DNA from 2 places in the Pantoea nemavictus genome. Region 2 is predicted to be linked to the other one. Evidence: predicted binding sites of a transcription regulator. Region 2 holds the regulator's gene; the other holds the start of a gene.
The links. The regulator sigma-54, encoded in region 2, starts transcription at its own class of promoters, with help from an activator protein. The targets are predictions, from matches to a motif close to GTTGGCACANNTTTCGCTNT.
Positions count from the first base shown of each region.

Region 1: a site for sigma-54 is predicted at 1,702-1,721, ahead of WH298_RS01870 (branched-chain amino acid ABC transporter substrate-binding protein). Genes of this name have one in related genera too.

Region 1 covers NZ_JBBGZW010000001.1:383,678-386,796, reverse strand. Annotated here, with positions in the region: gene WH298_RS01875 (AMP nucleosidase) at 38-1,486, opposite strand; gene WH298_RS01870 (branched-chain amino acid ABC transporter substrate-binding protein) at 1,916-3,031, shown strand; gene WH298_RS01865 (ABC transporter permease subunit) at 3,114-3,119, shown strand, end outside.
Region 2 covers NZ_JBBGZW010000001.1:2,659,210-2,662,328, reverse strand. Annotated here, with positions in the region: gene lptA (lipopolysaccharide ABC transporter substrate-binding protein LptA) at 1-208, shown strand, start outside; gene lptB (LPS export ABC transporter ATP-binding protein) at 214-939, shown strand; gene rpoN (RNA polymerase factor sigma-54) at 988-2,427, shown strand; gene hpf (ribosome hibernation promoting factor) at 2,449-2,736, shown strand; gene ptsN (PTS IIA-like nitrogen regulatory protein PtsN) at 2,897-3,119, shown strand, end outside.

The DNA of each region.
Region 1 (3,119 bases), 2.3 Mb from region 2:
TACTGTTCCGGCCCTCAAGGGCCGGAACTCATCATGACTATCTAAACGGCGGCTCGTTGAAGGTTCTGAGCTTCCTTGAGTGCAGCTTATCGCCCTCGGCACGCAGCAGTTCCACCGCGCAGATGCCGATCTGCAGGTGCTCAGATATCGCCCCTTCATAGAAGCGGTTTGCCTGACCGGGCAGTTTGATCTCGCCGTGCAGCGGTTTATCGGACACGCACAGCAACGTGCCATACGGCACGCGGAAGCGGTAACCCTGCGCAGCGATGGTGGCGCTTTCCATATCAACCGCCACGGCGCGGCTCAGGTTGAAGCGCAGCGCAGAAGCGGAGTAGCGCAGCTCCCAGTTACGATCATCGGTGGTGACGACAGTGCCGGTGCGCAGACGCTGCTTAACTTCCTCACCCGGCATACCACTCACTGCTTTGGTGGCGTCATACAGCGCACGCTGTACTTCGGCGATGCTGGGGATCGGGATATCGGGCGGCAATACGCTATCCAGCACATGGTCATCGCGCAGGTAGGCATGTGCCAGCACGTAATCGCCGATGGTCTGGCTTTCGCGCAGGCCGCCGCAGTGACCAATCATCAGCCAGGCATGCGGGCGAATCACCGCCAGATGGTCGCAGATGGTTTTTGCATTGGACGGACCAACGCCAATATTGACCAGCGTAATACCGCGACGATTAGGCGAAGTCAGGTGCCAGGCGGGCATTTGATGCTTCTTCCACGCCAGATCGGACATCATTGCGGTCGGATCCTGGGTATCCGCGGTGATCACCACGTCACCGGCGCAGGCTAGGCTGTCATAAGGCGTATTGGGGTCTTGCACCTGCTCAATGGCCCAGCGCACAAACTCATCAACATAGCGTGTGTAGTTGGTGAACAGCACGAACGGCTGGAAGTGCTCAACGCCGGTGCCGGTGTAATGACGCAGGCGCGCCAGCGAGAAATCGGTACGCAGCGCATCAAAATGCGACAGCGGGAAAATCGCATTGGCATGGAATAGGCCATCGGCGGTTTCATCGCCAATCTGTGACAGTTCGGTGGTGGGGAAGTGGCGGGCGATGCTGGCGCTCATTGAGCGATCGAGCGACAGGCCGTCAATCACATAAGGATAAGGAATCTCCTGCTGTGACGGCTCCACTTCAATCAGCACCTCATACTCTTTCTCCAGCATCTGCAGCTGCTCACTGAGATAGTGGCGCAACAGCGCCGGACGCGTAATGGTGGTGCTATAGCTGCCGGTATGGGTAAAGCGTCCCCATGCGCGAGTGCGGTTTTTCTGCGGGCCTTCGCCCAGCCAGGTAATGCGCAGCTGCGGGTAAACAAACAGCCCTTGCTGGCGAGCCGCTTCATCCGGCAGCTGCCCGCTGGCAGTGAAATCGCGAATCGCGTTGCGCAAGGCATCAACGGCCGTGTCGTACAGACGCTCTAATTCGTCCAGCGCTTGCTGGCTGCTCAATCCGTTCCGTTGTGTATTCATGGGTTCTCCTTCAGGAAACGTGGACCGTTTTCACCAGAGCATAGCGGATAAACGCTTCACAACGATGAAGAATCTGTGATCGACCGCATTCTGCACCATCGCGGTGCTGGTGCCTGGCGTAACCTTAGCTATGTTTATGATCAGCAGGGATGTTACATCGCGTGTCTCCAGTCCTGGAGCGATGCCAATGCAAAAAATCGCCCGCGTTTTCGTGAGTTGGCGAGGTTATTGCTTAATTTTCAACCGTGGCCTTCATAAACCTATGCTGTTGAGTTCAGGGCGCGCATTGATGCGTGACTGAAAGCAGGTCGCCATGCATGGCGATCCTTCGGGTTTTATAGGCCGCACTCTGTTCTGCCGCAGTTTCAGAAATTGATTTCTCCCAGGCCGTGGTATGGCTCCGTTCCTGACCCGTTGAGGATTGAAAGCATGTCTTTGAAATTCATAAAACACCCAATGAAGGTGGCGATAGCAGGTTGTTTAAGCGTGGCCTTTTACGCTCAGGCAGATATTAAAATTGGTGTGGCCGGTCCGTTCTCTGGGCCCAATGCGACCTATGGCGCGCAATACTGGAAAGGCGCGAGCCAGGCCGCGGAAGACATTAATGCCGCCGGCGGTATTAACGGTGAAAAAATTGTGCTGGTGCAGGGCGATGATGCCTGTGAACCGAAGCAGGCGGTCTCGGTCGCCAACCGCTTGGTCGATCAAGACAAAGTGATGGCGGTAGTCGGCCACTTCTGCTCCTCATCCACTATGCCGGCGTCGGAAGTCTATGATGAAGCTGGCGTTCTGGCGATCACGCCCGGATCAACCAACCCGAAAATTACTGAACGCGGCATGAAAACCATGTTCCGCATGTGTGGGCGTGATGACCAGCAGGGCGCGATCGCCGCTGACTACATCATCGACAAGCTCAAGGCGAAGAAAGTGGTCATTATTCATGACAAAGACACATACGGCCAGGGCTTAGCGGATGCCACCAAAGCCTCGCTCGAGAAGCGCGGCGTGAAAGAAGTGCTGTATGAAGGACTGTCGCGCGGTGAGAAAGATTTCAATGCGCTGGTAACCAAAATCGGTGCGCTGAAACCGGACGTGGTCTATTTCGGCGGATGCCATCCGGAAGCCGGCCCGCTGGTGCGCCAGATGCGTGAGCAGGGCGTGAATGCGGCCTTCTTCTCCGGTGATTGCATCGTCACCGAAGAGATGGTGACGGCGGCAGGCGGACCGCAATACACCAAAGGTGTGTATATGACCTTTGGCAACGATCCGCGCACCATTGCCGATGGCAAAGCCGTGATTGAGAAATTCCGCGCCGGTGGTTTCGAACCAGAAGGTTACACCTTATATGCCTACGCTTCAGTACAGACGCTGGCGGCTGCCTACAAAGCGGCAGGAAAAGACAATGCGAAGGCCAGCGAATGGCTGAAAGCGAATAGCGTCGACACCGTGATGGGCAAAAAAGCCTGGGATGGTAAAGGCGATCTTAAAGTCTCGGATTACGTCGTTTATCAATGGGACGACAAAGGCAAATACCACCAGCTGTAATCGGCCACGCGGCCCCGCAACGTGCGGGGCCATTCGCGATTGAGCGCGAGCTGTGCGCTCCCATTGAGTACGAGACGACATTATGGAC
Region 2 (3,119 bases):
GGCGAACGATTTCGTTGAGCTGACGGGAAATGCCTTTATTCAGCAGCAGGATAGCAATATTAAAGGCGACCGCATCACATACCTGGTGAAAGAGCAGAAGATGCAGGCTTTCAGCCAGGGTGAGAGCAAGCGCGTGACCACCGTTCTGGTACCGTCGCAGCTGCAGGATAAAAACGGTTCCTCCGCGAGCCCTAAAAAGAGTAACTGATTGCTATGGCCACACTAATCGCTGAGAACCTGGCGAAAGCCTACAAAGGCCGCCGCGTGGTGGAAGATGTTAGCCTGCAGGTAAAATCCGGTGAGATTGTCGGCCTGCTGGGCCCCAACGGTGCGGGTAAAACCACCACGTTTTACATGGTAGTAGGTATTGTGCCGCGCGATGCGGGGCGTATCGTGATTGATGATGAAGATATCAGCATTCTGCCGCTGCACGCACGCGCACGTCGCGGCATCGGCTATCTGCCACAGGAAGCCTCGATTTTCCGCCGCCTGAGCGTGTACGACAACCTGATGGCTGTACTGCAAATTCGTGATGACTTAACGGAAGAGCAGCGCCAGGATCGTGCCAACGAGCTAATGGAAGAGTTTCATATTGCACATTTGCGCGACAGCATGGGCCAGGCGCTGTCAGGCGGTGAGCGTCGTCGTGTGGAAATTGCTCGTGCACTGGCAGCGAATCCGAAATTTATTCTACTGGATGAACCATTTGCTGGCGTTGACCCCATTTCGGTTATCGACATCAAAAAAATCATTGAGCATTTACGCGACAGTGGCCTTGGCGTGTTGATTACCGACCACAATGTGCGTGAAACCCTCGCAGTCTGTGAACGCGCTTATATCGTCAGCCAGGGACATTTGATTGCCCATGGCACGCCTGATGAAATTCTTGTAGATGAGCAGGTTAAGCGTGTTTATTTGGGCGAAGAGTTCAGACTCTGATAAGGTGTTGTAACACCCTACGTTTGCTTAGGAAATTCTAACCGAATTATGAAGCAAGGTTTGCAACTCAGGCTCAGCCAACAGCTGGCGATGACACCACAGTTGCAGCAAGCAATTCGCTTGCTGCAACTCTCTACGCTTGAACTCCAGCAAGAACTCCAACTGGCGCTGGAAAGCAATCCGCTGCTTGAACAAACCGATCTGCATGAAGAAGTCGACGCACGCGAATTTCAGGATCAGGAAAGCGATTCGTTAGACACGCGCGAAGCACTTGAACAGAAGGATATGCCCGAGGAGCTGCCGCTCGACGCGACCTGGGATGAAATTTATACCGCTGGCACCCCTTCCGGCACAGGTACCGATTATCAGGACGACGAACTGCCGGTCTATCAGGGTGAAACGACTCAATCGCTGCAGGATTACCTTATGTGGCAGGTTGAGTTGACGCCTTTCACCGATACCGATCGCGCCATTGCCACCTCCATTGTCGATGCCATTGACGACACCGGCTATCTCACCGTCAGCTTACAAGACATTTATGACAGTATTGGCGATGAAGAGCTGACGCTGGAAGAAGTCGAAGCCGTGCTGAAACGCGTACAACGTTTCGATCCGGTGGGCGTAGGTGCGCGCGATTTACGTGATTGCCTGTTAGTTCAGCTATCGCAATATTCCGCCGCAACACCCATGCTGACAGAAGCTCGTTTGATTGTTAGCGAACATCTCGATTTACTGGCTAATCACGACTTCCGCAGCCTGATGCGCGTCACGCGTCTAAAGGAAGAGGTGCTAAAGGACGCGATGCTGCTGATTCAGTCGCTCGATCCGCGTCCAGGCCAGTCGATCAATACCAGCGAGCCGGAATATGTGATTCCCGATGTGCTGGTGCGCAAAGTCAGCAAACGCTGGACGGTTGAACTCAACTCCGACAGCATGCCGCGCCTGAAGATCAATCAGCAATACGCTGCGATGGGCGGTGCCGGACGTAATGACAGTGACAATCAGTTTATTCGCAGCAACTTACAGGAAGCCAAGTGGCTGATTAAGAGCCTGGAGAGCCGCAACGACACGCTGCTGAAGGTGACACGCTGTATCGTTGAACAGCAGCAGGCGTTTTTTGAGCAAGGTGAGGAGCACATGCGTCCGATGGTACTGGCGGATATCGCTCAGGCCGTTGATATGCATGAATCCACCATTTCCCGCGTCACCACGCAGAAGTATTTACACAGCCCGCGTGGCATCTTTGAATTGAAGTATTTTTTCTCCAGTCACGTCAACACCGAAGGCGGCGGCGAAGCCTCTTCCACGGCGATTCGTGCACTGGTAAAAAAATTGATCTCTGCGGAAAATCCCGCAAAACCCTTGAGCGACAGCAAACTGACCTCCATGTTATCCGATCAGGGCATCATGGTAGCGCGACGTACGGTTGCTAAATATCGCGAGTCTTTATCTATACCGCCATCAAACCAGCGTAAGCAATTGGTTTGACCGAACGAAGAAGGAAGACCTATGCAGCTAAACCTTACCGGACATAATGTTGAAATTACCGAACCTCTGCGTGAATTTGTAAATAGCAAATTTGCCAAACTGGAACACTATTTTGATCGTATCAATCAGGTTTATATTGTTCTAAAAGTAGAGAAGGTAACGCAGATTGCGGATGCAACACTGCACGTCAACGGCGGGGAGCTGCACGCCACATCGGAAGCGGAAGACATGTACGCGGCCATCGACGGGTTAATCGATAAGCTCTCCCGTCAGCTGACCAAACACAAAGACAAACTGAAAAAACACTAACCTTCACGCTTGCAGAGTGCTGACTGATTCGGCACTTAGAGCCAGGATGGGGCGGATTTAACCGCCCCGTTTTGTCATCTGCGCAAGCGCCAACGGGCGTAGGGCAATGAAACCCATTGTCTGCTCCTCGCGGCTATGTGAACTCGCAAGTGAAACGATGATGAACAACGATCTAACACTGGAATTGAGCTCGGTCCTTTCCCTGGACTGTACCCGTAGCGGCGTACACTGCCAGAGTAAAAAACGCGCGCTGGAAATTATCAGCGAGCTGGCAGCGAAGCAGCTCAATCTGCCGCACCAGACGCTTTTCGAAGCAATCCTCACCCGCGAACGTATGGGCAGTACCGGCATTGGCAACGGCATCGCCATTCCACACGGCAAGC